4 regions of the Enterobacter sp. QK-SA4 genome follow, and region 2 is predicted to be linked to each of the others. Evidence: predicted binding sites of a transcription regulator. Region 2 holds the regulator's gene; each other region holds the start of a gene.

Region 1 (8,020 bases), 1.0 Mb from region 2:
AACGGACTCACCAGAACGCGTTCAATGTCCACTTTTTGACCGTTAAGCCAGGTCGCCATCAGACGAGATTCGTCGCAGCCGCAGACGGTCAAAGGACGTACTGAGTCACTGGCGGCATCGAGTGCCGCGTCGCCGTGACGCATGATAAAAACTTGCATATTGCACCGCTTTTGTTAACCAGAAGCACCGGCGTTAACTACCCGCGATAAATGCTGAGAGGTAGAAAACCCGATGGCCGGGCATTGTGCCTGATCCATTCGGTGAATGAAACGCTGTTTTTTACCTCAATGGCGTAAGTATAGTCAATCTCTGTTTACAAAATCGCCAGAACAGGGTCATTCACTTCAGGATTTACCCTTTTTTGACCTCAGCTTACGAGGACAGTTTCCCTTGCAGGCCAAAATGTCTGGCCGCGTTCCGCCATCTGTAATAATTCGTCACACGGTGTAAACCGTGGACCATATTGCGAAGCCAGACGTTGCAGGATAGCAACCACTTCACCCGCGCCGAGCGTATCCATGTAACGGAACGGGCCGCCGAGGAACGGCGGGAAGCCAATGCCAAATACCGCGCCAATGTCACCATCGCGCGCGCTCTTGATTACCTGCTCATCAAAACAGCGCGCCGCTTCATTGAGCATCATCATCACGCAGCGCTCAGCGCACTGAACGGCGGAGAGTTTTCCCTGACCCGTAGTCGAAATGAGTCCATATACCGAAGGGTCGACCTGTTTCCTGCTTTTACGCCCTTTCGCGCCGTAAAGATAGAAACCGCGTTCATTTTTTCTGCCTTTGCGATCGTCCTTCAAAATCGCAGAAACAATGTTTGCAGGTGGGCTAAAACGATCGCCATATGCGGCTTCAAGCACTGGTATAATTTTAGTGCCGGTGTCTATTCCCACCTCATCCAAAAGTTGGATTGGGCCAACGGGGAAACCAAACTTTACCAGCGCCTCGTCGACGTGCTCAATCTTCTCCCCTTCCGTCAGTAACCGCATTGCTTCATTAATGTAGGGAGCCAGAATGCGGTTGACGTAGAAGCCAGCTTTGTCCGCTACCACAATCGGGGTTTTGCCCTGTTTTTTCGCCAGCTTCACCACGGTGGCAACAGTTTGCGGACTGGTAGTCGCGTGCGGAATAACTTCCACCAGCGGCATTTTTTCGACCGGGCTAAAGAAGTGCAGCCCAATCACCTGCTCAGGACGCGCGGCTTTCGCCGCGATATCGCCAATCGGCAATGACGACGTATTGGAGGCAAAAATGGTATGCGGGGCGCAATGTTGCTCAACGTCTGCCACCATCTGCTGCTTAAGCGCCAGATCTTCAAACACGGCTTCAATCACCAGATCGCGGTGCGCAAAACCGCTGTAATCCGTCGTACCGGAGATCATCGCCAGGGTTTTATCACGCTCGCTTGCCTTGATATGGCGGCGCTTGACCTTTTGATCAAGGTTCTGCCAGCTGTACTGCAGCGCGTGGTTGATCCCCTTAGGATTAATGTCTTTGATGCGTACAGGCAATTTGCCTTTGCTGGCGGTAACAAAAGAGATTCCGCCACCCATGAGCCCCCCACCCAGTACGCCAATGGCACGCAGCGGCGCAGGCTGCGCCTCGCTGCCCGGATCTTTTTTCACGTCCGTGCTGGCGAAGAAGATGCTGCGCAGCGCCTGTGACTGCGGCGTCATCGCCAGTTCGCCAAAGGCTTTGGCCTCCGCTGCATAGCCGCTGCTGCTGCCCTGCGACAGCCCGGTTTCGATCACTTCCAGGATCCGCTTTGCCGCCGGGTAATTGCCTTTGGTTTTTTGTTCGGTCTTTTTGCCCACCATGTTGAACAGGAGCGTTCTTCCCAGCGGACCGGCCAGCACGCGCTCGCGTACCGGCAGAGGACGTTTTGCCTGACGCCCTTTCAGCGCAAGCTCAACGGCGGCCTCCAGCAAAATGGACTGCGGCACGACGTCATCGACCAGACCGGCTTTCAACGCCTGACGGGCACGCAGCTGTTTACCGGTTAAGATCATCTCCAGTGCCGTGCTAACGCCCACCAGGCGCGGCAACCGTTGCGTTCCGCCGGAGCCAGGCAGCAGGCCCAGCTGCACTTCCGGCAGGCCCAGAATCGTTTTCGCATCGTCGGTGCAAATCCGGCTGTGACAGGCCAGCGCCAGCTCAAGCCCACCGCCCAGACAGGCGCCGTGGATTGCGGCAATGACCGGGATCGGCAGGCCGCCGATCTCCGCCATCACCTGCTGGCCCTGACGCGCCAGCTCTTCGGCTTCCAGAGCGCTTTGCGCCCGGGCGATCATGTTGATATCCGCGCCGGCGATAAAGTTATCCGGCTTGGCAGAGATAAAGACCAGACCACGAATCGCTTTGTTGTCGCGGATCTGCTTTAGCATCGCGCGCACCTGAACACCAAATTCGGCCTTCAGGGTATTCATCTTTTCATCAGGCACATCAATAGTGATAACGGCCACGTTATCGAGGCGAACCGTCAGATTAAATGCAGATGGCATATCCATTATTCAGCCTCCAGAACCATTGCTGCGCCAAGGCCACCCGCCGCACAGGCGGTAACGAGGCCAAACCCTCCGCCGCGGCGACGGAGTTCATGTAATGTTTGCGTGATCATCCTCGCCCCTGTGGCGGCAAACGGATGACCGTAGGCGATAGAGCCGCCCAGCACGTTGAATTTACTCTGATCCACTTCGCCTGTGGCATGGGCGCGGCCCAGCACGTCGCGCGCGAAACGCTCGCTTGCCAGCAGCTGTACGTTTGCCAGGGTCTGCGCGGCAAACGCTTCGTGCATATCAATCAGGGTTAAATCAGCCAGCGTCAGCCCCGCGCGCTCCAGCGCCAGCGGCGTGGACCACGCCGGACCTAACAGCATGTCCTGCCAGACATCAATGGCGGTGAAGGCATAGCTGCGTAAATAGCCCAGGGGAGTGATGCCCAGCTCCTTCGCGCGGGATTCGGTCATCAGGATCACGGCGGCGGCGCCATCCGTCAGCGGCGTGCTGTTCGCCGCCGTCACCGTGCCGTGTTTGCGGTCAAACGCCGGGCGGAGTTTTGCGTAATCCGCCAGCGTTGAGGTGCCGCGAATATTGTTGTCCTCCGCGAGCGGTTCACGGTAAGGGGGGATATAGGCGGTCATGACCTCGTCGGTCAGCTTGCCTTCCGACCAGGCTTTTGCCGCAAGCTGGTGCGAGCGATGCGCCAGGGCATCCTGCTGCTCGCGGGTAATGCCGTACGTTTTTGCCATCTGCTCGGCGGTATCGCCCATGCGCAGGCCAGTAGAATATTCCGCTACGGCAGGCGGCACGGGCATGAGGTCGCGCAGGCGTAAACGCGAGAAGAGCTTGAGTTTCTGACCCGTCGTGCGGGCTTTATTGACATCCACCAGGATGCGCGCCAGCTTTTTACTCACGCCAATCGGCAGCACCGAAGAGGAGTCCGCTCCACCCGCGATCCCGGCGCGAATAGTGCCCGCCATCAGGCTTTCAGCGACGTTAGCCACGGCCTGGAAGCTGGTCGCGCAGGCGCGACTGACGCTGTAGGCATCGGTATGGACGTTCATCCCGGTACCCAGTACGATTTCACGCGCAATATTGGGGGCTTCAGGCATCTGCACGACCTGACCGAAAACCAGCTGTTCGATGACCTCAGGTGGAATTTCGCTGCGAGCCAGCATCTCCCCCACTACCATTTTGCCCAGGTCAACGGCCGGTATGCCATGAAACGCCGTTGCCTGCCGCGCAAACGGCGTGCGCAATCCACTGACTATGGCAATGCGATCGCCCTGACGGGTAATAAGCGGTAATGCCTGACTCATAACACTCCCCTGTAAAAAATTTTCGCCAACATAAAGTGGTCTGACCTGATAATAGTCTTAACCATTTTTTTACATTCAGCCAATCGGGGAAACGAAAAAGTGCGAGCTAAAACACAGAGAAGAAAAAGAAAATGCCGGCGTGATAAAAGCAAAACGGTAACCCTGAGGTTACCGTTTTTGATGTTTGAGCCCTCTCCCGTGGGAGAGGGTTCCGGCCGCAGAAATTAACGCAGGCCCAGCTGGAAAATCAGCGTTTCCGCTTCGCAGGCGAAAACAAAGTCGATGTCCAGCTTCACGCCGCCTTCCACTTCGGTAAAGGTTGACTTGATTTCACACGGATCGGATTCAACGTCACGCGCACGCTTGCTCAGCGCGGTCAGGGTCTCTTCCGCTTCAGCGCGGGTAGTGAACACGCGGCTGTAAGACGCGGTGCAATCGGAGTTGTCCATGATGGTCCCAACATCCATACAGCAGCAAACCGGGGTTTCATCAGCACTGCATTTACTCATAGCTCAATTTCCTCTGTATTCGCGCAGAGCGCGAGATAAACACGATGCTGATATTTTACGCCCCGGCGCGGGCTCTCTCCAGCCGTTAATGGCGCAAAACCGGTTAAGTGACCAATATCACACTAAAAAATGATCTAAAACAAAAACCACCCTTTTGGGTGAGTCGCGATGGTCACAATTTTGCCAAGCAGATCTCGTTTCACGAAACATGTTTGAAAATATTAATAAACAAACTTGCAACATTCAGGCTGGTCGGACCTATACTCTGGCCACTGGTCTGATTTGTCTGTCATACCTCAGACCCTACACTTCGCGCTCCTGTTACGGTATGTAACAATTATTGAATAAAAATAACTCAATGAGGTTATGGTCATGAGCCAGAAAACCCTGTTCAACAAGACTGCGCTGGCAGTCGCAGTGGCACTCGTCTCCACTTCCGCCTGGTCAGCGGGCTTTCAGTTAAACGAATTTTCTTCCTCTGGCCTTGGCCGCGCGTATTCAGGGGAAGGCGCCATTGCTGATGATGCGGGTAACGCGAGTCGTAACCCCGCGTTGATCATGATGTTCGATCGTCCGACCTTCTCTGCCGGAGCAATTTTTGTCGATCCAGGTGTTGATATCTCGGGCCGTTCTCCGACAGGTGCCGATCTGAAATCGGATAACATTGCCCCAACGGCATGGGTTCCAAACATGCACTTTGTGGCGCCGATTAACGACCAGTTCGGTTGGGGCGCATCCGTGACCTCTAACTACGGTTTAGCAACCGAGTTCAATAACGACTATGCAGCTGGGGCGTTTGGCGGTAAAACCGACCTCGAAACCCTGAACCTGAACCTGAGCGGTGCTTACCGTCTGGATAATCACTGGAGTTTCGGCGTTGGCTTTGACGCTGTGTATGCTAAAGCGAAGATCGAACGTTACGCGGGCGACCTGGGCAAAGTCGTCGCTGGCTCAGGCGCACTTCCACCAGCCCTGGCACAGCGTGTGGCTGGTATCCCAGCAGATACTCAGATCGCTTATCTGAAGGGCGATGAGTGGGGCTTTGGCTGGAACGCCGGTATCCTTTATGAACTCGATAAAAACAACCGTTACGGCTTAACCTACCGTTCCGAAGTAAAAATCGACTTTGATGGAGATTACAAAAGCAGCCTCCCTTCTGCTTATAACCAGATCCTCGGCAACTTCGGTCTTCCGATGGGAACCAATGGACAAACCACTGGCGGCTCTCTGAGCCTGCACTTACCAGAAATGTGGGAATTGTCAGGTTATAACAAAGTGGCGCCACAGTGGGCAGTTCACTATAGCCTGACCTACACCAGCTGGAGCCAGTTCCAGGAGCTGAAGGCGACCAATAGCAACGGCGACACGCTCTTCTATAAAGATGAGAGCTTCCGTGATGCTTACCGCATCGCGCTGGGGACAACCTACTATATGGATGACAACTGGACATTCCGCACCGGTATTGCCTTCGATGATAGTCCGGTACCAGCAGACAAACGCTCTATCTCGATTCCCGATCAGGACCGCTTCTGGCTGAGCGCTGGTGCGACCTATGCATTCAACAAGGATGCTTCTATTGATGCGGGCATATCTTATATGCACGGTCAAAAAGTTAACTTCAAGGAAGGTCCGTATGAGTTCTCTTCCGAAGGTAAAGCCTGGCTGTACGGCATGAACTTCAACTACGCGTTCTAATCGCGCTGGAATCAAAAAAGGTGAGCATTGCTCACCTTTTTTATTTACTCCGAATCGATATCTTTTAGTTCGTTTTCGATCGCTTTCGCGTTTGGATTCTCTTCCGGCTTCAGCTTGCCGCCGTTGGCAATAAAGTCATGATTCTGGAAGTACGCTTCGCGCACCATAATGTACGGATCAGAAGACTGGCGCAGCAGACCATCAGAGTCGAGCAGTTGCGCGCGAGTTTCAATCCCTTCCACCGTCCATTTACCCACCGACAGCGGCCAGGTCAGCCACGACAGGACCGGATACAGCGTATCCACCATATCGCCGCCATCATCACGGAGGGTGAAACTACCGTAGAACGGTAAATGCACGTACGGACCATACCCGACGCCATAGTGTCCCATCGTACTGCCGAAACGGTGCGGCTGTTCACGCTGCAGCTTCTGGTTAGCCATACCTGCAACATCAATAAAGCCACCCATCCCCAGAATGGAGTTCAGGAAGAAGCGAGTAAAGTGGACCATCCCCTGATACGGGTCGCCCTGCAGGAAGTAGTTCACCATGACCGCAGGCTCTTCGAGGTTGCTGGTAAAGTTACTTAACCCGTTACGCGCGGGTTGTGGAACATAATCGCGCCATGCTACTGCCACCGGACGAACCACATACGGGTCCAGTACGTTGTAGTTGAAGCTATACATTGAGCGGTTAAATCCTTCGAGAGGATCGGAGCGTCCCGTTTGCTCCCCGGAGCTGGCGCAGCCCACAAGCATCGTCGCGCCAAGCGCAAGCGCCGACAGCCGAAGTTTCATAAATATCTCCCTGTTCAGTATGGCTATCGTTGATTGCCATCCGTAACGGAGCCGTTGACGCTCCGTCTGTAAACGTGCAAGTGATTGTAACAGCACGTTTACCGATGTCTATGAGCACAATTACGGGCAGTAACCACCGTGACTCTGATCTCAGCATAGCCTGGCTTTTGGAATTCGTTTCGCTGGCAATTTTATAATGTCTTTGAAAGAGATGTATCACCTTTGTTGTCATTGCAGCCAAATTAAGAGCATCCCCACAGGCATCCCGACAAAAGCCGCTACGCTTAACAGAAAGATCAACCTCCGGGAGCAGATATGAAAGATGTAGGCGAAGAAAAAATTGGCGAGAGCACTGAGGAGCTTGAAATTGAAAGCGAGGAGAAGGCGCGCGGCGAGAAGATAGAAATTGATGAAGATCGCCTCCCCTCCCGCGCAATGGCCATCCACGAGCATATACGCCAGGATGGTGAAAAAGAGATGGAGCGCGACGCGATGGCCCTCTTCTGGTCAGCCATCGCTGCCGGGCTATCAATGGGCGCATCTCTTCTTGCGAAAGGGATATTTCATGTGCAGCTGGAAGGCGTGCCCGGTGGATTTTTACTGGAAAACCTCGGCTATACCTTCGGCTTTATTATTGTCATCATGGCCCGCCAGCAGCTGTTTACCGAAAACACGGTGACCGCCGTTCTGCCGGTGATGCAAAACCCCACACTCGGTAATTTCGGTTTATTGATGCGGCTCTGGAGCGTGGTCCTGCTGGGTAATATCATTGGCACGGGCATCGCGGCATGGGCGTTTGAATATATGCCGATCTTTGATGAACCCACCCGGGATGCGTTTGTGAAAATCGGCATGGACGTGATGAAAAACACGCCGGTCGAGATGTTCTCAAACGCCATCATTTCTGGCTGGATTATCGCCACGATGGTCTGGATGTTTCCTTCCGCGGGAAGCGCCAAAATTGTGGTGATCATATTGATGACCTGGCTAATTGCGCTGGCTGACACCACGCATATTGTGGTCGGTACCGTTGAAATCCTCTATCTGGTCTTTAACGGTACGCTTCACTGGAGCGATTTTTTCTGGCCGTTTGCCCTTCCGACGCTGGCGGGAAACATTTGCGGCGGAACGTTTATCTTCGCGCTGTTAAGCCATGCCCAAATTCGTAACGACATGTCGAACAAACGCAAAGCT
Region 2 (8,020 bases):
TCGAAGGCGACAGCTTTCACCGCTACACGCGTCCGGAGATGGACATGGCCATTCGTAAGGCGCGCGATTCGGGTAAACACATCAGCTACTTCGGCCCGGAAGCCAATGACTTCGGCCTGCTGGAACAAACCTTTATAGAGTACGGCAAGAGCGGCAAAGGGCAGTCCCGCAAGTATCTGCACACCTATGATGAAGCCGTACCCTGGAATCAGGTGCCGGGCACCTTTACCCCCTGGCAGCCGCTGCCGGAACCCACCGACGTCCTGTTTTACGAAGGATTGCACGGCGGCGTGGTCACCCCTCAACACGACGTGGCGCGCCACGTGGATCTGCTGGTCGGCGTGGTTCCTATCGTAAACCTGGAGTGGATCCAGAAGCTGACGCGTGACATGAGCGAGCGTGGCCATTCTCGCGAAGCGGTGATGGACTCGGTGGTGCGCTCCATGGAGGATTACATTAACTTCCTGACGCCGCAGTTCTCCCGCACCCATATCAACTTCCAGCGCGTGCCGACGGTGGACACCTCCAACCCGTTCGCGGCCAAAAGCATCCCGTCGCTGGATGAGAGTTTTGTGGTGATCCATTTCCGCAATCTCGAAGGCATTGATTACCCGTGGCTGCTGGCAATGCTGCAGGGCTCGTTTATTTCGCACATGAATACGTTAGTGGTGCCGGGCGGGAAAATGGGGCTGGCGATGGAGCTCATCATGACGCCGCTGGTGGAGCGACTGATGGAAGGGAAGCAGATCGCGTGAGCATGTTCCCTCTCCCAGTGGGAGAGGGTTAGGGTGAGGGCATCAACACGCACGATGCCCCATCAATCACGCCTCGATCACTTCATACGAATGCGTGATTTTTACCGCTTTCTCCAGCATTAACGCCACAGAGCAGTACTTCTCCGCAGACAGGTCCACCGCACGTGAGACCGCCGCGTCTTTCAGTTCTTTACCGGTGACCACAAAGTGCAGGTTAATATGGGTGAACAGGCGTGGCGCCTCATCGCGACGCTCTGATGTGAGTTTAACCTCACAATCCGTCACGTCATGACGACCTTTTTGCAGAATCGACACCACGTCAATGGCGCTGCAACCCCCTGCCGCCATCAGCACCATTTCCATTGGGCTTGGCGCTTTATCGCCGGAGTTACCGTCCATCAAAATCTGGTGTCCTGACGCGGACTCGCCCAGGAACGTTAAACCTTCAACCCATTTCACGCGCGCTTGCATATTCATTAACTCCAACGTTGCATTTTTGGTGACAGATTACGCGTGCGTTACATTTCTCGCAATGGAAGGCGACCTGCATCATGCTGAAGCGAGACACCAGGAGACACGCGGCGAAAGCTATGCTAAAACACTCAGGATGCTACAGTAATACATTGACGTTACACGTGTATGCAGAGGACATCAAACTTTACTGGCTGCGAAACGTTACGGTAGCCGACTTCCCAGGGTATGGGTAAGAATTCGATTGCAACCCCAGAGTCCGGATGCATCTGATGACTCTGGTGACAGCTTATAACAGAGGATAACAGCGCATGGTGCTTGGCAAACCGCAAACAGACCCGACTCTCGAATGGTTCTTGTCTCATTGCCACATTCATAAGTACCCATCGAAGAGCACGCTGATTCACCAGGGTGAAAAAGCGGAAACGTTGTATTACATCGTTAAAGGCTCGGTGGCAGTGCTGATCAAAGATGAAGAAGGGAAAGAGATGATCCTTTCTTATCTGAACCAGGGCGATTTCATCGGTGAACTGGGCCTGTTTGAAGAGGGCCAGGAACGTAGCGCCTGGGTTCGTGCAAAGACAGCATGTGAAGTGGCTGAAATTTCTTACAAGAAGTTCCGTCAGCTGATTCAGGTTAACCCTGACATCCTGATGCGTCTTTCTTCCCAGATGGCGCGCCGTCTGCAGGTCACGTCAGAGAAAGTGGGTAACCTCGCCTTCCTGGACGTTACCGGCCGTATCGCACAAACCCTGTTGAACCTGGCGAAACAGCCAGACGCTATGACCCACCCGGACGGCATGCAAATTAAAATTACCCGTCAGGAAATTGGTCAGATCGTCGGTTGCTCCCGTGAAACAGTGGGCCGTATCCTGAAAATGCTGGAAGATCAAAACCTGATCTCCGCCCACGGTAAAACCATCGTGGTCTACGGAACGCGTTAATTCCGCTCAAACGGCGTGTCACCGCAGGGTGTCACGCCGTTTTTGTCTCTACTCCCCATGTGGCGCAGGCTGATCTATCACCCGGAAGTTAACTACGCACTGCGGCAAACGCTGGTGTTGTGTCTTCCTGTGGCCATAGGCCTGATCCTCGGACATCTTCAGCAAGGCCTGCTGTTTTCCCTCGTGCCCGCCTGCTGCAACATCGCCGGTCTGGACACGCCGCATAAGCGCTTTTTCAAACGCCTGATTATCGGTGGCTGCCTGTTTGCCGGCTGTAGCCTCGCCGTGCAGCTTCTGCTTGCCCGGGATATCCCGCTGCCGCTGATCCTGACCGTGCTGGCGATGACGCTCGGCGTCACGGCGGAAATCAGTTCGCTGCACGCCCGCCTGCTTCCCGCCTCGCTGATTGCGGCCATTTTCACGCTGAGCCTCGCCGGGAACATGCCGGTGTGGGAGCCGCTGCTGATCTACGCCCTGGGGACATTGTGGTACGGGCTGTTTAACTGGTTTTGGTTCTGGCTGTGGCGCGAACAGCCGCTGCGTGAATCCCTGAGCCTGCTCTATGTGCAGCTTGCGGATTACTGCGAAGCCAAATATACCCTGCTCACCCAGCATACCGACCCGGAAAAATCCTTACCGCCGCTGCTGACGCGCCAGCAGAAGGTGGTGGACCTGATAAGCCAGTGCTATCAGCAGCTGCATATGCTCGCCGCCAACAAGAACCACGAATACAAACGGCTGCTGCGCACCTTCCAGGTCGGGCTGGATCTGCAGGAGCACATCTCCGTAAGCCTTCATCACCCGCAGGAGGTGCAAAAGCTGGTCGAGCGCAGCCACGCCGAAGCGGTGATCCGCTGGAACGCACAAACCGTGTCCGCACGTCTGCGCGTGCTGGCCGATGATATTCTCTACCACCGCTACCCGACGCGCTTTAACATGGAAAAACAGCTGGGCGCGCTGGAGAAAATCGCCCGCCAGCATCCCGATAACCCGGTCGGCCAGTTTGCCGCCTGGCACTTCAGCCGCATCGCCCGCGTGTTGCGCACGCAGCGCCCGCTTTATCCCCGCGACCTGATGGCGGATAAGCAAAAACGGCTTCCGTTATTGCCCGCGCTCAAAAGCTATCTTTCTCTTAAATCGTCCGCCCTGCGCAACGCCGCCAGGATTAGCGTGATGCTCAGTACCGCCAGCCTGATGGGCATGGCGCTGCACCTGCCGAAACCGTACTGGATCTTAATGACCGTGCTGTTTGTCACCCAGAACGGCTACGGCGCCACGCGTGTGCGTATTCTGCACCGGGCTGGCGGAACGATGGCCGGGCTGATCATTGCGGGCGTGACGCTGCACTTCCACGTGCCGGAAGGCTATACCCTGGCAGGCATGCTGGCGATCACGCTGGTGAGCTACCTGATTATCCGAAAAAATTACGGCTGGGCGATGGTGGGCTTTACGGTGACGGCGGTATATACCCTGCAGCTGCTCACGCTCAATGGCGAACAGTTTATTGTCGCCAGGCTGATTGATACCCTGATCGGCTGCCTGATTGCCTTTGGCGGAATGGTCTGGCTGTGGCCGCAGTGGCAGAGCGGGCTGCTGAGGCAGAACGCCCACGACGCGCTGGAAGCCGACCAGCAGGCTATTCGCCTGATCCTGAGCGACGACCCGCAGCCCTCCCCGCTGGCCTATCAGCGGATGAAGGTCAACCAGGCGCACAACGCCCTGTTTAACTCGCTCAACCAGGCGATGCAGGAGCCGGGCTTTAACTCGCACTATCTGGCAGACATGAAGCTCTGGGTGACGCACAGCCAGTTTATCGTCGAGCACATTAACGCCATGACCACGCTGGCGCGCGAGCACACGATGCTGACGCCGGATCTGGCGCAGCGCTATTTGCAGTCGTGTGAAATTGCGTTGCAGAGGTGTCAGCAACGTCTGGAGTATGACGCGCCGGGCGAGTCGGGCGACTCAAACATTCTGGAAGCGCCGGAGACGTTAACCCACGGGCCAATGAGCACGCTGGAGCAGCATTTGCAGCGCGTTCTGGGACATCTGAACACCATGCACACCATTTCGTCGGTGGCATGGCGTCAGCGTCCGCATCACGGCATTTGGTTAACGCGTCGGTTAAAGCGAACCGAGTATTAGCCTTTAACGATCTTCGCGACCGCCGAGGCAAAGCGGGTTAACCCCTCTTCGATGTCTTTGTCTTCTACCACCAGCGACGGCGCAAAGCGCATCACGTCCGGCCCGGCATTGAGCACCATCACTCCTTCGTGCGCGGCGGCGTGCAGGAAGTCGCGCGCGCGACCTTTGTACTGCGGCTTCAGCTCGGCGCCAATCAACAGCCCCATCCCGCGGATTTCGCTGAACACATCGTACTGCTCATCAATCTTTTGCAGGTGTTTTACGAACAGCTCGCGCTTCGCGCTCACGGCGTTCAACACCTCCGGCGTGTTGATAATGTCGAATGCAGCGCCCGCCACGGCGGTCGCCAGCGGGTTACCGCCGTAGGTAGAGCCGTGAGAGCCGACGTGGAACGCGGAGGCGATCTCCTGCGTCGTCAGTACCGCACTCACCGGGAAACCACCGCCGAGCGCTTTGGCGCTGGTCAGGATGTCCGGCGTAACGCCGTAGTGCATATACGCGAACAGATCGCCGGTACGCCCCATCCCGCACTGCACTTCATCAAAGACCAGCAGCGCCTTATGTTCGTCGCACAGCTCGCGCAGCCCTTTCAGGAATTCCGGAGTTGCCGCCGTCACGCCGCCTTCACCCTGGATCGGCTCAACGACTACCGCGCAGGTGTGATCGTCCATGACCGCTTTCACGGCATGCAGATCGTTAAACGGCACGTGGACAATATCGGCCGGCTTCGGGCCAAACCCGTCAGAATACTTTGGCTGGCCGCCAACGGAGACGGTAAAGAAGGAGCGTCCATGGAAGGCATTGTGGAAGGCGATGATTTTGGTTTTGTACGGGCTGTGGCGCGTTGTTGCGTAGTAGCGCGCCAGCTTAAAAGCGGTTTCGTTGGCTTCGGTGCCGGAGTTCATAAACAGCACGCGCTCGGCAAAGGTCGCATCAATGATCTTGCGGCCCAGGCGCAGCGCCGGTTCGTTGGTGAACACGTTGCTGGTGTGCCACAGGGTTTCGCCCTGGGTTTTCAGCGCCTCAACCAGCGCGGGATGGCAATGACCCAGCGCCGTGACCGCAATACCGCCCGCGAAATCCACATACTCTTTACCCTGCTGATCCCATATGCGGCTGCCCTTTCCCTTCACCGGGATAAACTCAGCCGGTGCATAAATCGGCAGGATCACTTCATCAAATGTCGCGCGGGTAATTGCTGGTTGTTCAGTTGCCATGTCATGACCATCCATTTTTATGTCACAGTTATTGTGAAAATATAATCACAAAATATGCATAAAAAATCACAGCAAGGCAACAGATATTCAGCGATTGAGGAAATTTGCCAGCAGCGCGTGCCCCTGCTCGCTGAGGATGCTTTCCGGGTGGAACTGCACGCCTTCGAGGTCCCATTCGCGGTGGCGAATCCCCATGATCTCCTGCGTATCGCTCCAGGCGGTCACCTCAAAGCAGTCGGGCAGGGTCGACGGGTCAATCACCAGGGAATGGTAGCGCGTCACGGTTAGCGGATTATTGAGCCCCGTGAATACCCCGGTGCCGGCGTGGGTGACCGGAGAGGTTTTACCGTGCATCACTTTCTCGGCGCGCACGATGGTGGCACCAAACGCCTGGGCAATCGCCTGATGGCCCAGACAGACGCCCAGGATCGGCAGCTTGCCGGCATAGTACTGGATAGCATCCAGAGAAATACCCGATTCCGACGGCGTACACGGCCCAGGAGAAATCACGATTTTCTGCGGAGCCAGCGTCCCGATATCGGCCAGTCCGACCTCGTCGTTACGGCGGACAACCACCTCTGCACCCAGTTCACAAAAATACTGGTAAAGGTTCCAGGTGAAGGAATCGTAGTTATCAATCAGCAGAATCATGGCGGCTCCCGAAAAAAATGCCGCCCTATTCTACTCAGATTCCCGCGCTTCGCTCACTACTTTGGCAAAGATAGCGTTTAGCGCGGTTAAATCTCCCGTTGCGCCGCTTCGGTTAGCCGCCACCCACTGGTCGGGATCGATATCGCGCCAGTCCAGCGAGTAGCCCGCGTGGAGCGCCAGCTGCTCGAAGAAAACGCGTTGGGCAATACCGTTGCCGCGCATAAACGGATGCAGCATGTTGATTTCGCAGTAATAGTGGCTAACCCGGTCAACAAACGCCGCTTTCTCAAGACCCACGAGATACTTTTCGCTTTCCAGCGCCGCCATCAGCTCGTTACCCATCTTCTCGATGTATTCGAAATGGCAGAAAGGAATGTCACCCTTAAAAATATCGTCAGTGCGGAACTCACCTGCCCGCTTCATCTCGCTGCGGTACAAATGACGATGAATAAGGCACAGATGGGGCAACCCGGGCGCGGAAGGCCCAAGCTCCAGCGTCTCAATATGGGGCTCTGAGGGACCATTACCTTTTTCAAGGAGACAACTGGCCTGTAAATTGACGTTACGCTGCTGTTCCCAGAGACGGGATTTTTGCTTGTCGGTGAGCTTTTTCACTTAACGCCTCCCTGAATAGTCCGTTTGCCACAAGTATAAGCAGCAAAACGCGCTTTCGCAGGGAGGGTTACAGAATGCGGGCAGGAGAAGCCCGCGTTCAGAAGAATTACGGCAGAACTTTTGCGGAGAGGATAACCACCGGTTTTGACGGCACATTCTGATACGGACCGACGTCGTGAGTAGGCACCTGAGAAATCTTGTCGGCCACGTCCATTCCTTTCACAATTTTACCGAACACCGCATAGCCGAAGTCGCGCTGGCCGTGGTCGAGGAAGGCGTTATCCGCCACGTTGAGGAAGAACTGGCTGGTCGCGCTGTCTTTGTCTGCGGTACGCGCCATGGAGATGGTACCGCGTTTGTTCAGCAGGCCGTTGTCCGCTTCGTTTTTGATTGGCGGGTTAGGCTGTTTCTGCTGCATCTGCTCGTTGAAGCCGCCGCCCTGCACCATAAAGCCTGGGATCACGCGGTGGAAGGTGGTGTTGTTATAGAAACCACTGTTCACGTAGTCGAGGAAGTTTTTCACAGAAACCGGAGCTTTCTGGCTATTCAGTTCCAGCTCAATGTTCCCGGCGGAGGTGGTCAGCAGAACGTGAGGGTCCCCTTTGGCTGCCAGCGCAGCAGGGGAAACGGCAGAAAGAGCAAACACAGCTGCGACAGCCGCCAGTGTTGATTTGAGCATGAGAATTCCTTAACAAAGCGCAGTATAAAAAGCGAATGGCTTGATTCTAAAGAGCAGTATGAACGGAGACCAGCCTTTTACCTAATTTTACGAAATTGAAACAGTTGTAACCGCGCAAACGGTTGGCTTTGGCGCCATTTTGTGTGATCGAGATCACACAAAAACATGCAATGAAGTTCTAATTTCTCTTAAAAGATATGAATAGATCACTTTAATGTCTAAAATCTGCCCGCTCTCAGCGCCCTCCTGGGCGCTTTTCTTTTTCTGAACAGGCCAGACATGACTAACAGCAATCGCATCAAGCTCACATGGATCAGCTTCTTCTCCTACGCTCTGACCGGCGCGTTGGTGATCGTCACCGGGATGGTGATGGGGAATATCGCAGACTACTTCCAGCTGCCCGTTTCCAGCATGAGTAACACCTTCACCTTCCTCAACGCGGGGATCCTGATCTCTATCTTCCTGAATGCCTGGCTGATGGAAATCGTCCCGCTGAAAACCCAGCTGCGCTTTGGCTTTGTGCTGATGGTCGCCGCCGTGGCG
Region 3 (8,020 bases), 340 kb from region 2:
CAGTGCAGCCTGTTTCTATGCCCCGTTTAAAAAGGTGAAAGGGTGGTCGTGGGAAACCATGTGGTCAGTTGGCGGTACCGTGTCCTGGCTGATTTTGCCGTGGACCATTAGCGCCATGCTGCTCCCGGATTTCTGGGGCTACTTTACTTCCTTCAGTGCCTCCACCCTCCTGCCAGTGTTTCTGTTCGGGGCGATGTGGGGCATCGGCAACATCAATTACGGCCTGACCATGCGCTACCTCGGGATGTCGATGGGTATTGGCATCGCAATTGGCATTACGCTCATCGTCGGCACGCTGATGACGCCCATTCTTAACGGCAATGTCGACGTGTTGATCAACACCAAAGGCGGGCAAATGACGCTGCTTGGCGTGCTTGTTGCGGTGATAGGCGTGGGTATCGTCACCCGCGCGGGACAGTTGAAAGAGCGCAAGATGGGCATCAAAGCCGAAGACTTTAACCTGAAGAAGGGGCTGCTGCTGGCAGTGATGTGCGGCATCTTCTCGGCGGGCATGTCGTTCGCCATGAACGCCGCAAAACCCATGCACGAAGCGGCCGCCGCGCTGGGCGTCGACCCGCTGTACGTGGCGCTGCCAAGCTACGTGGTGATCATGGGCGGCGGCGCGTTGGTAAACCTCGGCTTCTGCTTTATTCGTCTGGCAAAAGTGAAGGATTTGTCGGTAAAAGCCGATTTCTCACTGGCAAAATCCTTAATCATCACCAATGTGCTGCTGTCGATGCTGGGCGGCCTCATGTGGTATCTGCAGTTCTTTTTCTACGCCTGGGGCCACGCCAGCATCCCACCACAGTACGACTACATAAGCTGGATGCTGCATATGAGCTTCTACGTGTTGTGTGGCGGACTGGTTGGGCTGGTACTGAAGGAGTGGAATAACGCCGGGCGTCGTCCGGTGGGCGTGCTGAGCCTGGGCTGCGTGGTGATTATTATCGCGGCCAATATCGTGGGCCTCGGCATGGCGAACTGATTACGCTGCCTTTCGACTGCGATGACGCCACTGAACCGGCGTCATCCCCACCTCGCGGTTAAACACCACCGAAAAGTAATTACTGTCCTCAAATCCGCTGCGCATCGCCACTTCACTGACCATCAGCTCGGTATGCTGCAACAGGTACTGGGCGTGGCAGATGCGCAGCTGACGCAGGTAGTGGTTGACCGTCATCCCCGTCTGGGTGCGGAACTGCTGGCGCAGCGCGCGCTCGCTGCACTGCTCCTGCTCGCAAAACTTTTCCAGAACGAAACTTTTGTTCAGGCTGCCCGCAAGCCGGGCAATCAACTTGTCCAGCAGCGCTTCCTGGACGGTTGCGGAGGGGTTATCGGTCGCGTAACGATGACGTTTGAGGGTCATCACCAGCTGGGCGAACAGCAGTTCCGCCATCGGATTTGCCACGGGATCGTGCTTCTGGCTCTCCTGCTCCAGCTGGGCGATCGTCTGGCGCACCTGAGCCATGCCGTTGCTGCTTAAGCGCCAGTGGGGTTCGCCTCTGGCATTGAGAAAACCGGGGATATGGGCCGGCCAGTCGACATTCAGTTTAAGCCTGTCCGGACAGTAGATAACGTTCTGCAACACCAGATCGTTAACCGAGGCGTAAGCGTGTTTGTCTTCGGCGCGGATGTAAAACAGATCGCCACGCGTGATGCGGTAGGGCCGGTCGTTGAGGATGTGTAAGCCGTTGCCGCGCCATACCAGCACCAGCTCGCAAAACTCGTGGGTATGCTCGGCAAAGACATTTTGCGGGTAGCGGTCGGCCACCGCGACGGCCTGACTCGCGGAGGCAAAAAAATCATCTTTGCGAAGAATTAACTGAGCGGCCACACCACCACCTCTACGGTGAATAACCGGATATTATTAGCCTTTTTGCGGCAATAAAACGGTGATTGCATTCGCGTTACTGGAGTGAAGCATCCTTTCCCTGACGGATATCGCGCGGCGACCAGCTAAATTCCCGGCGAAACAGCGTTGAAAAGTGATTGCTGTCGCCAAAACCACAGCAGTAGGCAATATCCGTGACGCTTTCGTCGGTGTGACGTAAAAGATGACGCGCTTTGATCAGGCGCAGACGGTTAAGGTAGCGCTGCGGCGTCAGCCCGGTGTGCTGCTTAAGCTGGCGATGCAGGGTGCGCAGGGACAGTGAAAAATCATCCGCCAGCGTCTCCCAGCAGACATCCTCGGTGAAATGATCTTCCAGCCAGGCCATCAGATGGTTCAGGCGCGCGTCGTTATTTTCCAGCCCTTCCACAAGGCTGCTGCGACGCAGCAGCACCAGCAGTTGCATAAACAGCAGTTCGCGGGAGGCAATAGCATACGTCTCCTGCCCGCCCTCGCTCTGCGCCAGTTGATTCACCAGCTGGCGCACCTGCTGCAACGTGGACTGATTGACCCGCCAGTGAGACGGGTAGTGTCCATCCTGCTCCTGGGGCAGTAGCTTGTTCAACCCCGACAGAAACTGGAACGCGTCCGGCGAACGATAGAGCACGTTGGTCAGGCACAGGTTGTCGGTATGTTCATACAAATGCCTGTCGTGATCGCGCACGAAGCACACCATACCGCCGCTGATGGTGTAGGGCTGGCCGTTGAAGACATGAATACCCGTTCCATGCTCGACAATCACAATTTCATGAAAATCATGATGATGTTCAGGAAACGCAGCCTGCGGGAGCCGGGGCTCTATCGCAACCGGAGACGTTCCCGACGGGAAAAAATCGACGCTGTGCAATACGGTCATAACGGCCCCCACCAATGAGGAAAGTTCTCGAATAGTAATTAAGGCCTTCCGCACTCACCTTAAATTTTTGACAGCAAACGGCGCAAAAGCCGTCAGTTTTTCAAGAAACAGACGGAAAAACCGGGAAATGCGGTCAGCGTCACATTGCCAGAAACCCCTGCCATAACAGGAAATTGTGAACTTCCTCACGATCATCTTTGCTTTCTTGCCAGCGCGAGATTCGTGCTGTCAGTGACGAGAAGGTGGTCTTTTCGTCCCTTTTTTACACTCAGCACCAATGACTTAAGAAGGGACCTGACCATGACTTTTCGCCATTGTGTGGCTGTCGATTTAGGCGCATCCAGCGGCCGCGTAATGCTCGCCACCTGGGACTGCGATCGGCGCATACTTACGCTTCGCGAAATGCACCGTTTCGCCAACTGCCTGCAAAAACAGGACGGTTTTGATACCTGGGATATTGATGCCCTGGAAGCGGAGATCCGCACCGGGCTGAACAACGTCTGCAATGACGGCATTCGCATCGACAGCATCGGCATCGATACCTGGGGCGTGGACTACGTTCTGCTCGACAGCCGCGGCGAACGCGTCGGCCTACCCGTCTCGTATCGCGACAGTCGCACCGACGGGCTGATGACACACGCCATCGCACAGCTTGGCAAGGACAACATCTATGGCCGCAGCGGTATTCAGTTTCTGCCGTTTAACACGCTCTATCAGCTGCGCGCGCTGGTTGAGCAGCAGCCGGAGCTGGTCAAAAAGGTGACGCATGCGTTACTCATTCCGGACTACTTAAGCTATCGGCTGACCGGCAACATGAACTGGGAATACACCAACGCCACCACCACGCAGTTGGTCAACATCAACACCGATAGCTGGGATGAAACCCTGCTGACCTGGACGGGCGCCTCTCCCTCCTGGTTCGGCACGCCAACGCACCCCGGAAATGTGATAGGTCGGTGGATTTGCCCGCAGGGGAATGAAATCCCCGTCGTTGCCGTCGCCAGTCACGATACCGCCAGCGCAGTAATTGCATCCCCGCTGGCCAGTAGAGACGCGGTCTACCTCTCGTCCGGCACCTGGTCGCTGATGGGTTTTGAGAGCAAAACGCCGTACACCAGCGACGCCGCGATGGCGGCGAACATCACTAACGAAGGCGGTGCCGAAGGGCGCTACCGCGTTCTGAAGAACATCATGGGCCTGTGGCTGCTTCAGCGCGTGCTGAAAGAGCAAAACGTTAACGACCTGCCCGCGCTTATCGCAGAAACCGAAAAGCTGAAGGCCTGTACGTTCCTGATTAACCCGAACGACGACCGCTTTATTAACCCGGTGCATATGAGTGCCGAAATCCAGTCCGCCTGTTTCGAAGCCGGGCAGCCGGTGCCTTCCCGTCCTGCCGAGCTGGCGCGCTGTATTTTTGACAGCCTCGCCCTTCTCTACGCGGATGTACTGAGCGAGCTGGTCGACCTGCGAGGCGCACCGTTCAGCCAGTTGCATATCGTGGGCGGAGGCTGCCAGAACCAGCTGCTGAACCAGCTCTGCGCCGATGCCTGCGGCATCACCGTGGTGGCGGGTCCGGTGGAGGCTTCGACGCTCGGCAACATCGGTATTCAGCTGATGACCCTGGACGAACTTTCTGATGTCGATGAATTCCGTTCGGTGGTCACCGCGAATACCTGCCTGACCACCTTAACCCCCAATCCCTGCCATGAAATAGCCCGCTACCGGGCGCAGTTTCAGCAAAAACGACTGACTAAGGAGCTTTGCGCATGACCACTCAATTAGAACAAGCCTGGGAGCTGGCTAAACAGCGTTTCGCCGCCGTCGGCGTGGATGTCGAAACGGCGCTGCGCCAGCTCGACCGTCTGCCCGTCTCTATGCACTGCTGGCAGGGTGATGACGTCGCCGGCTTCGAGAACCCGGGCGGTTCTCTGACGGGGGGGATTCAGGCGACGGGTAACTATCCGGGCAAAGCGCGCAACGCCACCGAACTGCGTGCCGACCTGGAGCTGGCGCTGAGCCTCATCCCGGGGCCAAAACGCCTGAACCTGCATGCGATTTATCTGGAGTCCGACGCACCGGTAGCGCGTAACGAGATCAAACCGGAACACTTTAAAAACTGGGTGGAGTGGGCGAAAACCAACAAGCTTGGTCTGGACTTTAACCCGTCCTGCTTCTCGCACCCGCTGAGCGCCGACGGTTTTACCCTCGCGCACGCCAACGACAAAATCCGTCAGTTCTGGATCGACCACGTGAAGGCCAGCCGCCGCGTTTCGTCGTATTTCGGCGAGCAGCTCGGCACGCCGTCAGTAATGAACATCTGGATCCCGGACGGCATGAAAGACATCACCGTCGACCGCCTGGCCCCGCGTCAGCGCCTGCTGGCCGCGCTGGATGAGGCCATCAGCGAGAAGCTGGACCCGGCGCACCACATCGACGCCGTGGAGAGCAAGCTGTTCGGCATTGGCGCCGAGAGCTACACCGTCGGCTCGAACGAGTTCTACATGGGGTACGCCACCAGCCGCCAGACCGCGCTGTGCCTGGATGCCGGTCACTTCCATCCGACCGAGGCGATCTCCGACAAAATCTCCGCTGCCATGCTCTACGTGCCGCGCCTGCTGCTGCACGTCAGCCGCCCGGTGCGCTGGGACAGCGACCACGTGGTGCTGCTGGATGACGAAACCCAGGCGATTGCCAGCGAAATTATCCGTCACGACCTGTTCGACCGCGTGCACATTGGCCTCGACTTCTTCGATGCCTCCATCAACCGCATCGCGGCGTGGGTTATTGGCACCCGCAATATGAAAAAAGCCCTGCTGCGTGCGCTGCTGGAGCCAACCGCAGTGCTGAAAAAGCTGGAAGAAAACGGCGACTACACCGCGCGCCTGGCGCTGCTGGAAGAGCAGAAATCCCTGCCGTGGCAGGCCGTTTGGGAGATGTACTGCCAGCGTAACGACGCTCCGGCAGGCAGCCAGTGGCTGGAAAACGTGCGCGCGTACGAGAACAACGTGTTGAGCAAGCGCGGGTAATTTTGCCCTCACCGCGATAACTGGAAAATAAAGACTATGCAGACTATCACCCACTCCTGGTTCGTTCAGGGCATGATCAAAGCCACCTCCGACGCCTGGCTGAAAGGCTGGGACGAGCGCAACGGCGGCAACCTGACGCTGCGTCTGGACGACGCGGATATCGCGCCTTACACCGGAGATTTTCACCAGAAGCCACGCTATATTGCCCTGAGCCAGCCCATGCCGATGCTGGCCAACACGCCGTTTATCGTCACCGGTTCCGGCAAGTTCTTCCGCAACGTTCAGCTTGATCCACAGGCCAACCTCGGCGTGGTGAAAGTGGATAGCGACGGCGCGGGCTACCACATTCTGTGGGGCCTGACCGATGAGGCGGTACCCACGTCTGAACTGCCGGCGCACTTCCTCTCTCACTGCGAGCGCATCAGGGCGACTAACGGCAAAGATCGCGCGATCATGCACTGCCACGCCACCAACCTGATCGCCCTGACCTATGTGCTGGAAAACAGCGCCGATTTCATCACTCGCAAGCTCTGGGAAGGCAGCACCGAGTGTCTGGTGGTGTTCCCGGATGGCGTGGGCATTCTGCCGTGGATGGTGCCGGGTACCGACGAAATTGGCCAGGCAACCGCCAGAGATATGCAAAAACATTCGCTGGTGCTGTGGCCGTTCCACGGCGTGTTCGGCAGCGGTCCGACGCTGGATGAAACTTTCGGCCTGATCGACACCGCCGAGAAATCGGCTGAAGTGCTGGTGAAAGTTTATTCCATGGGAGGAATGAAGCAGACCATTACCCGCGAAGAGCTTATTGCGCTCGGCAAGCGCTTCGGCGTGACCCCGCTACGGTCAGCGCTGGAAATCTATGCATAAACCCTCGCTGACCGGACGGTACGGGCGATAGTTAAGGAGAATTATCATGAGCTTTATGTTGGCACTTCCAAAAATCAGCCTTCACGGCGCGGGCGCTATTGGCGATATGGTTAACCTGGTGGCGAACAAGCAGTGGGGAAAAGCGCTGATTGTCACCGACGGTCAGCTGGTAAAGCTGGGCCTGCTCGACAGCCTTTTTGCCGCGCTGGACACCCATCAGATGTCGTATCACCTGTTCGACGAGGTGTTCCCGAACCCGACGGAAGCGCTGGTGCAAAAAGGATTTGCGGCATACCGGGACGCGGAGTGTGATTACGTGATCGCCTTCGGCGGCGGCAGCCCGATTGATACCGCCAAGGCGATTAAAATCCTCACCGCCAACCCCGGTCCGTCCACCGATTATGCCGGCGTCGGCAAGGTGAAAAACGCGGGCGTGCCGCTGGTGGCGATCAACACCACCGCAGGCACGGCGGCGGAGATGACCAGCAACGCGGTAATCATCGACTCTGCGCGCCAGGTGAAAGAGGTGATCATCGATCCGAATATCATTCCGGATATCGCCGTGGACGATGCCAGCGTGATGCTGGATATTCCGGCCTCCGTGACCGCCGCAACCGGCATGGACGCGTTAACCCACGCCATAGAAGCCTACGTGTCCGTTGGCGCGCACCCGCTGACCGATGCCAACGCGCTGGAGGCAATCCGCCTGATCAACCTCTGGCTGCCGGAAGCGGTCGAAGACGGTCATAATCTTGAGGCGCGCGAGCAGATGGCGTTTGGTCAGTATCTGGCGGGCATGGCGTTTAACAGTGCGGGTCTCGGCCTTGTGCATGCCCTGGCGCACCAGCCGGGCGCGACGCACAACCTGCCGCACGGCGTGTGCAACGCCATCCTGCTGCCGATCGTTGAAAGCTTTAACCGCCCGAACGCAGTTGCCCGCTTCGCCCGCGTGGCGCAGGCGATGGGCATCGATACTCGCGGCATGAGCGTTGAAGCCGCCAGCATGTCCGCCATTCAGGCGATTCGCGACCTGAGCGCTCGCGTCGGCATCCCTTCCGGCTTCAGCCAGCTCGGCGTGACCAAAGCCGATATTGAAGGCTGGCTGGATAAAGCTCTCGCCGACCCGTGCGCGCCATGCAATCCGCGCACCGCCAGCCGCAACGAGGTTCGCGAGCTGTATCTGGAGGCATTATGATCCGCAAAGCCTTTGTTATGCAGGTTAACCCGGACGCGCATAAGGAGTACGCGCATCGCCACAACCCCATCTGGCCCGAGCTGGAAGCGGTACTGAAAGACCACGGTGCGCACCGCTACGCCATCTATCTCGACAGAGAACGCAGCCTGCTCTTTGCCACCGTGGAGATTGATTCGGAGGAGCGCTGG
Region 4 (8,020 bases), 210 kb from region 2:
GTTCAGCACTGGCAGGCGTTACGCCCTCGCGCTGCTCCTCGCTGCCCTTAACCACCGGGTTATGGATGGTGTTCGCTTCATCGCTCGCTTTTTCAGGATCGTTAACGCTATAGGAACGCTTCATCGATTCCGCCGCTTCGCGCAGCTCATCCATTGACGCTTTCAGTTCCGGCGTCAGGTTATCCATGCTCGCCTTCTCGACCTTTTTCAGGCTTTCCTGAAATTCCTGCAGCTTAAGCTCCTGCGCCAGTTCATTCTGAACGGTCGATGCCAGCGATCTCAGCGCACGAACCCAGCCCGCAACGGTTTTCACTGCCACCGGCAGACGCTGCGGCCCCAGCACAATCAGGCCAATCACAAAGACCAGCAGGAGCTCACTAAAACCAATGTCGAACACGACTTACACCTGCTCTTTATCGTGGCGTTTAGCGTCTTCCTTTTTGGCTTCTTCTTGCTTGTCGGCGATGGATTTAGCAGTAAAGTCAGCGTCCTGGCTGGTTTTATCCTGCTTGCTCTCATCATCGCTCATCGCTTTCTTGAAGCCTTTGATAGACGCGCCCAGATCGGAACCAATAGAACCGAGCTTTTTGGTGCCAAACAGCAGCACGACGATGACGGCAATAATGACTAATTGCCAGATACTGATACCACCCATACATGTTCCTCAGGGATAGATGATTAATGAGTCAGGTCGCATTATACGTATGCGACCCGTCGATAGCGACGCACGCTCAGCGCGTTTTTCGCCAGCCTGCCAGCCAGACTACCACCCCGCCAGCCATCAACCAGGCGGGCATCATCTGCCAGTCCGGACGGTTGATCAGCAGCAGCGTACCGCTCAGCAGCAGCGTTGCGCCAATCCCAAAGAGATAGCGTGACTGTCCCTGGCGAACGCGGCTGGACTGAAGTTCGCGGGCGATTTTATCCATGCTGTGCTGAAGGTTCTTGCTCTGACGCAAACTGTCATAAACCAGTTCAGGAATTTCAGGCATTTTTTCTATCCAGAACGGACCTTTCTCCTTCAGCGAGCGCACCAGCGCCGGAATGCCAACCTGATCCTTAATCCAGGATTCAAGGAAAGGTTTCGCGGTCTTCCACAAGTCTAACTGAGGATAGAGCTGTCGGCCTACACCCTCAACGTAAAGTAATGTTTTCTGAAGTAAAACTAGCTGTGGCTGAACTTCCATATTAAAGCGGCGAGCCGTGTTAAACAGGTTCAACAGCACATGCCCGAAGGAGATTTCCGCCAGCGGTTTTTCAAAAATCGGTTCACAAACGGTCCGGATCGCGAACTCAAACTCTTCGACGTTGGTATCCGGCGGTACCCAGCCGGAATCGACGTGCAGCTCGGCCACCTTACGGTAGTCGCGGTTGAAGAACGCGATGAAGTTCTCAGCCAGATACCGTTTATCTTCTTTGTTCAGCGACCCCACAATCCCGCAGTCGATACCGATATACTTCGGATCCTCAGGGTGTTCGTAGCTCACGAAGATATTGCCCGGGTGCATGTCCGCATGGAAAAAGCTGTCGCGGAATACCTGGGTAAAGAAGACCTGTACGCCACGTTCGGCCAGGAGCTTCATGTTTGTTCCCTGTTTCTCCAGGGCCACCACATCCGAAACCGGAATACCGTAGATACGCTCCATCACCATCATATTCTGGCTACAGTAGTCAGAATAGACTTCAGGTACATAGAGCATCGGGCTGTTTTCAAAGTTGCGACGCAGCTGAATGGCGTTTGCCGATTCGCGCAGCAGGTTAAGCTCATCAATCAGCGTTTTTTCATATTCCCGCACCACTTCCAGTGGACGCAGGCGACGCCCGTCCGGCAGCAGGCGTGGCACCCAGCGCGCCAGACGGTAAATCAGCTTCATGTCCGCTTTGATGACTGGCAGGATGTCCGGACGAATGACCTTAATAACGACTTCTTTGCCGTTTTCTTTCAGACGCGCGGTGTGCACCTGCGCAATAGAGGCCGATGCCAGTGGGTTAATGTCGAAATCGTCAAACCAGGTCTCGACGGGTACATTTCCCATCGCCTCTTCAATTTGCTTTTTCGCGCGCGCGCCGTCAAACGGTGCGACGCGATCCTGCAGCATCGCGAGCTCATCGGCAATCAGAGGCGGGAAGAGATCGCGGCGGGTCGACAGCATCTGCCCGAATTTAATCCAAACCGGACCGAGTTCCTGCAACGCCAGGCGCAGACGCTCACCCAGCGGTTGACCTTTATGGCGATTGGGCATCCAGAAGAGCATCCGCCGCCAGATACGAAGCGGCAGCGTGATACGCATTTTGGGGATAAGCTCGTCGAGCCCGTAGCTCAAAAAGGTGCGAATAATAAAATAGAGGCGCCGAATTTCACCAGGCGTCATTTGCCCTCCAGTTTTTCCAGCCGTTTGGTTAACGCATCAACCGCACGTTCAACAGCAGCGGTCTCTTCCGCAAACCATGCAACTTCCAGTGGCCCGGGCGCCATTCGCCACTCCTCAGTCAGCACTTCCGCCGCATAGCGTTGCTGGCGCTGGAGGCTTTTACGCGCAAAGGAGGCGCCGCCATGAAGAACTTTCCCGATGCCTTCGGCGGCAATGTCGCCGATAAAAGGCGCGAGCAGCTCCGCCGGATCGAACTCCGCCAGATCGGTGAGCGCAACGAAGTTCTGCACGACCTGAATGTCGCCCTCCACTTCCAGCTCACCGCTGCGGATAAGCGCCGTTAATTGCTGGCGATCGCGCAGTTTTGGCAGCACGCTCATGTGCGTGATGACCGAGCAGTCTGCTTGACCTTCCCACGCCCCCAGAACGTCAAGCTGACGTTCGCTGAATACCAGCACAAGCGGCGTCGATAACTCTTTTAAAACAATGCGTAATACCTTCCCGTTTAGCCGCTGACGTGCAGCTTTCAGCGCCGGAGCGCGATACAGAAAAGCGTTCAGTACATTCTCGACGCCTGCGGAGACTAAGGGTTTAAAGGGCACGGGACACCTCCACTCAGAATTTGTAACCGCGATGCAGCGCGACGACACCCGCCGTCAGGTTGAAATATTCAACGTTCTCAAATTCCGCGTCCTGCATCATGGCTTTTAATGTGTCCTGATCCGGGTGCATACGGATAGACTCCGCCAGATAGCGGTAGCTTTCAGCGTCGTTAGCCACCAGCTCACCAATACGCGGCAGCACGTGGAAGGAATAGGCGTCGTAGGCTTTGCTCAGCGGCTCAATGATCGGTTTTGAGAACTCGAGCACCAGCAGACGTCCACCCGGCTTCAGCACGCGGTACATGGAGCGCAGCGCTTTTTCTTTATCGGTCACGTTACGCAGACCGAAAGAGATCGTGATGCAATCAAAGGTATTGTCCGGGAATGGCAGCGCTTCGGCGTTTGCCTGCACATACTCCACATTCCCCACCACGCCGATGTTACGCAGCTTTTCGCGTCCCATTTTCAGCATGGAGTCATTAATATCGGCGAGAACAACGCGACCGGTTTCGCCCACCAGACGGGAGAATTTCGCGGTTAAATCGCCCGTACCACCGGCTAAATCCAGCACCGTTTGTCCACGACGTACGCCGCTGCAGTCAATGGTGAAGCGCTTCCACAAGCGATGAATGCCGAACGACATCAGGTCATTCATCACATCGTACTTCGCCGCCACGGAATGAAATACGTGGGCCACCATGTCAGCTTTCTGCGCTTTGGCAACAGTCTGAAAGCCAAAGTGCGTTGTGTCTTGTGAATCGTCAGCCATCTCAGAGCCTGCTTATCAGTAAAATGTTCGTGAAGTGTAACAGATTGGGCGCGTTTGCCCTACGTTTCAACCACCGCGAAAGAAACGCGCTGGAGTCTCGTCTGGTGATAAATCCGCCGCTAACGTATTGTCTTCACTGTTTGTATTTTGTTCGTCCGCACCTTCTCGCAGGCGAAACTCGTCGTCCTGGGCGGTGGCCTGTTCGACCAATTCCGGATTAATCTCGCGTTTAACCTCAACCCCCAGGCTACGGAATGATTCGGCCTGTGCCAGCAGATTGCCACGTCCGGAGGCGAGTTTTTTCATCGCCTGGCGGTAGTTATCCTGCGCACGATCCAGGCTCTGCCCGACTGAAGACATGTCGTCCACGAAGAGGCGCATTTTGTCGTAAAGCTTGCTGGCACGATCGGCAATCTGCTGAGCGTTGCGGCTCTGGTGCTCATAGCGCCATAGGTTCGCAATGGTGCGTAACGCCACCAGCAGCGTGGTGGGGCTGACCAGCATAATGTTATTTTTGAGCGCTTCGGTGATAAGCTCGGGCTGTCTGTCGAGTGCCAGCAGGAACGCGGGTTCTACCGGGATGAACATCAGGACATAGTCCAGCGAGCGCAGACCCGGCAGCTGCTGGTAGTCTTTTCTGCCAAGCAGGCGAATATGATTACGCACGGAGGCAATGTGCTCCTGCAGCGCAGACTCGCGCGTGTAATCATCGTCCGCATTAAAGTAGCGTTCATACGCCACCAGCGTCATTTTGGCGTCAATCACCACATCTTTACCCTGCGGCAGCCGCACGATCACATCCGGCTGCATTCGCGAGCGGGCGTCGTTTTCGATACTCACCTGCGTTTCGTATTCATATCCTTCCCGCAGTCCAGAGGCCTCCAGCACGCGGGTCAGCACCACTTCTCCCCAGTTGCCCTGGGTTTTGTTATCCCCTTTCAGCGCGCGGGTCAGGTTGACCGCTTCCTGCGCCATTTGCGCATTCAGCTGCTGGAGATTGCGAATCTCATGCGCCAGCGTGTGCCGCTCGCGGGCCTCCTGACCAAAGCTGTCCTGCACCTGACGGCGAAAACCGTCCAGCTGTTCGCGCAGCGGCGTCAGCAGGCTGTTGAGGCTCTGGCGGTTCTGTTCGTCAACGCGGCGGTTGCTGTGCTCAAAAATTCGGTTGGCGAGGTTCTCAAACTGTTCGCTGAGGCGCTGCTCGCTGTTGATCATCTGCCGGATTTTGTCTTCCGCATGCAGCTGGGTGGATTCAAGGCGGGTAGTGACTTCGCGGAGATCGGCCTCCAGCGAGGTGTTGATATCTCGCAGGTTGCGCAGCTCGTTGTTAAGCAGCTCGCACTCCTCTCGCCAGTGGTTACTCAGCGCAAGCTGCTGCTTTGCCGCACTTAATTCAGCGACTATCTCTTCGCGCTCTGCCAGCTGGTCGGCCTTCTGCTGTGCATGCTGATAGCTGGAAATGAGCCAGCCTATCGCCACGCCCGCCACCGCAATTACCGCGTAAATCAGGATCGAGATATCCACAATGCCCCCTGCATCAACGTATTACCCGCACAAAATAGAATTGTGCTGTATAAACGTCCAGTTTGAAAGGGTTTTCCTGCGAGGCGCTACGCAAAAAATAAAGGCCGAACGCGTCGGCCTTTGATTTCAGAAGAGAGGATTAGATCAGGCGACGCGCGGCTTCCACCACGATTTTCACCGCATGACTTTCGGTCTGCTTCATGGTTTCGGCGTTCGGGATCTCCTGCTGGGTGCGGTTGACGATAACGCCCGCCACCATACCGGCACGCAGACCCTGGCTTGCGCACATGGTCAGCAGCGTTGCGGATTCCATTTCGTAGTTCATCACGCCCATGGACTGCCACTCTTCCATTGAGCCTTTGAAACGGCTTACCACGCGGCCTGAGAAGGTGTCGTAACGTTCCTGACCCGGGTAGAAGGTGTCGGAAGAGGCGGTTACGCCCACGTGAGTGGTTGCGCCTACGGATTTTGCGGCTTCAACCAGCGCGGTGGTGCATTCGAAATCAGCCACTGCCGGGAATTCCATCGGTGCAAAGTGCAGGCTTGCGCCGTCCAGACGAACGGACGCGGTCGTGACCAGCACGTCACCCACGTTGATGTGCGGCTGGATAGCGCCGGTGGTGCCGATACGCAGGAAAGTACGGATGCCCAGCTGTGCCAGCTCTTCAACAGCAATAGACGTAGACGGACCACCGATACCGGTAGAGCACACGATCACCGCTTTGCCATCCAGCTCTGCGCGCCAGGTGGTGAACTCACGATGGGCAGCCAGCTTGACCGGCTTATCCATCAGCGCGGCGATCTTTTCCACACGCTCAGGATCGCCAGGGACGATAGCGAGCGTAGCCCCTTGTAAATCGTTTTTGGTGAGGCCGAGATGAAAAACATCAGACTTAGACATAGGTGACTCCTCTGTGGGTCGGTTAGTCAGAAGAAGTAAAACGGTACTTTACAGAAGCAGTAAGCATATTTTCGTGACATACCTCACCATGGATGAAAATGATTACATTGAATTTCCATAAAAAAGTGATTTACATCACATTAACAAGTTATATCGCCAGGTGCTGCACAAAAGATAGACCGTTTAAGGCACTGTGAGTTGTTAACCTGGTGTCTATATTTACCTTTGCGCTAACTCATTGGTACGGAGAATGCCATGACTGAAAAAACCGGTTTTGCACCTGCTGCGGCCCCACATGCTTCAACCATCGTGTCGACGCCAGAAGCGGCAATTACCGCGGGTGAGACCTCCATTCCCACGCAGGGAGAGAACATGCCTGCTTACCACGCACGGCCAAAATCGGCGGACGGCCCGCTGCCCATCGTGATCGTGGTACAGGAAATTTTCGGTGTTCACGAACACATTCGCGATCTCTGCCGCCGGCTGGCGCTGGAAGGGTATCTGGCCGTTGCGCCAGAGCTCTACTTCCGTCAGGGCGATCCGAACGACTACAGCGATATTCCAACATTGCTCAGCAACCTGGTCAGCAAAGTCCCGGACGCGCAGGTGCTGGCCGATCTCGACCACGTCGCCAGCTGGGCGGCGCGCAACGGCGGCGATCCGCATCGTCTTCTGGTCACCGGTTTCTGCTGGGGTGGACGCATTAGCTGGCTGTATGCCGCGCATAACCCGCAGCTCAAAGCCGCTGTCGCCTGGTACGGCAAACTGGTGGGTGAAAAAACGCTGAATTCACCGAAACATCCCGTCGATATCGCCACCGAGTTAAATGCCCCCGTGTTAGGGCTTTACGGCGGTCAGGACACCGGCATTTCGCTGGATTCGGTAGAGACCATGCGCCATGCGCTCCGCGCGGCCAATGCGAAGGCGGAGATCGTGGTGTATCCGGATGCCGGGCACGCGTTTAATGCCGATTATCGTCCGAGCTATCACGCAGAATCAGCCAAAGATGGCTGGCAGAGAATGCTGGCGTGGTTTAGCCAGTACGGCGGTAAGAAAGCGTAATAAAAAAGCCCGGTGGCGGCTATGCCTTACCGGGCCAATAGGTAGGCCGGGTAAGCGTTGTCGCCACCCGGCAATCCAGCACCGCTACGCCTGACGCAGGTTCTGCGCCGCCTTCACCATGTTCGCCAGCGCCGCGCGCGTCTCCGGCCAGCCGCGGGTTTTCAGTCCGCAGTCCGGGTTCACCCACAGGCGTTCTGACGGAATGCGCTGGGCCGCTTTTTTCAGCAGGGCTTCAATCCACTCCACGCTCGGCACGTTCGGGGAGTGAATGTCGTACACGCCCGGCCCGATTTCATTCGGGTAGTCGAACTCTTCAAACGACTCCAGCAGCTCCATGTCTGAACGCGAGGTCTCGATGGTGATCACGTCGGCGTCCAGCGCGGCAATCGAATCCATGATGTCGTTAAATTCGCAGTAACACATGTGGGTGTGGATCTGGGTGTCATCCTTCGCCACCGCAGCGTTGATGCGGAACGCCTCCACGCCCCACTGCAGGTAGGCATCCCAGTCGCTGCGGCGCAGCGGCAGGCCTTCGCGCAGCGCCGGCTCGTCAATCTGGATAATGCCAATGCCTGCCGCTTCCAGATCCGCCACTTCATCACGCAGCGCCAGGGCAATCTGTTTGGCGATGGTTTCACGGGTCACGTCTTCACGCGGGAACGACCAGCAGAGAATGGTCACCGGACCGGTCAGCATCCCTTTTACCGGCTTGTCGGTCAGGGACTGGGCATACTTCGCCCACTCCACGGTGATCGCTTCCGGGCGGCTGACGTCACCGATAACCACCGGC

Evidence for each region. The regulator CRP, encoded in region 2, controls carbon source genes, mostly activating them, when cyclic AMP is high. The targets are predictions, from matches to a motif close to ATGTGANNNNNNTCACAT.
Region 1: the regulator CRP is predicted to act here: its motif matches at 4,440-4,457, upstream of AC1VYI_RS08345 (YfcZ/YiiS family protein).
Region 3: the regulator CRP is predicted to act here: its motif matches at 2,872-2,889, upstream of rhaS (HTH-type transcriptional activator RhaS).
Region 4: the regulator CRP is predicted to act here: its motif matches at 6,292-6,309, upstream of udp (uridine phosphorylase).

The regions. Positions count from the first base shown of each region.
Region 1 is NZ_JBXFXH010000007.1:1,405,578-1,413,597, reverse strand. It holds gene sixA (phosphohistidine phosphatase SixA) at 1-158, opposite strand, end outside; gene fadJ (fatty acid oxidation complex subunit alpha FadJ) at 368-2,515, opposite strand; gene fadI (acetyl-CoA C-acyltransferase FadI) at 2,515-3,825, opposite strand; gene AC1VYI_RS08345 (YfcZ/YiiS family protein) at 4,050-4,334, opposite strand; gene fadL (long-chain fatty acid transporter FadL) at 4,707-6,029, shown strand; gene mlaA (phospholipid-binding lipoprotein MlaA) at 6,074-6,826, opposite strand; gene AC1VYI_RS08330 (formate/nitrite transporter family protein) at 7,142-8,020, shown strand, end outside.
Region 2 is NZ_JBXFXH010000007.1:386,520-394,539, reverse strand. It holds gene AC1VYI_RS03310 (phosphoribulokinase) at 1-755, shown strand, start outside; gene AC1VYI_RS03305 (OsmC family protein) at 822-1,226, opposite strand; gene crp (cAMP-activated global transcriptional regulator CRP) at 1,538-2,170, shown strand; gene AC1VYI_RS03295 (YccS/YhfK family putative transporter) at 2,228-4,315, shown strand; gene argD (bifunctional acetylornithine/succinyldiaminopimelate transaminase) at 4,312-5,532, opposite strand; gene pabA (aminodeoxychorismate synthase component 2) at 5,620-6,183, opposite strand; gene AC1VYI_RS03280 (putative adenosine monophosphate-protein transferase Fic) at 6,214-6,798, opposite strand; gene ppiA (peptidylprolyl isomerase A) at 6,905-7,477, opposite strand; gene tsgA (MFS transporter TsgA) at 7,757-8,020, shown strand, end outside.
Region 3 is NZ_JBXFXH010000007.1:46,413-54,432, reverse strand. It holds gene rhaT (L-rhamnose/proton symporter RhaT) at 1-985, shown strand, start outside; gene rhaR (HTH-type transcriptional activator RhaR) at 986-1,834, opposite strand; gene rhaS (HTH-type transcriptional activator RhaS) at 1,908-2,744, opposite strand; gene rhaB (rhamnulokinase) at 3,045-4,514, shown strand; gene rhaA (L-rhamnose isomerase) at 4,511-5,770, shown strand; gene rhaD (rhamnulose-1-phosphate aldolase) at 5,807-6,637, shown strand; gene fucO (lactaldehyde reductase) at 6,684-7,832, shown strand; gene rhaM (L-rhamnose mutarotase) at 7,829-8,020, shown strand, end outside.
Region 4 is NZ_JBXFXH010000007.1:180,628-188,647, reverse strand. It holds gene tatB (Sec-independent protein translocase protein TatB) at 1-397, opposite strand, end outside; gene tatA (Sec-independent protein translocase subunit TatA) at 401-655, opposite strand; gene ubiB (ubiquinone biosynthesis regulatory protein kinase UbiB) at 732-2,372, opposite strand; gene ubiJ (ubiquinone biosynthesis protein UbiJ) at 2,369-2,974, opposite strand; gene ubiE (bifunctional demethylmenaquinone methyltransferase/2-methoxy-6-polyprenyl-1,4-benzoquinol methylase UbiE) at 2,988-3,743, opposite strand; gene rmuC (DNA recombination protein RmuC) at 3,810-5,267, opposite strand; gene udp (uridine phosphorylase) at 5,407-6,168, opposite strand; gene AC1VYI_RS02370 (dienelactone hydrolase family protein) at 6,424-7,230, shown strand; gene metE (5-methyltetrahydropteroyltriglutamate--homocysteine S-methyltransferase) at 7,315-8,020, opposite strand, start outside.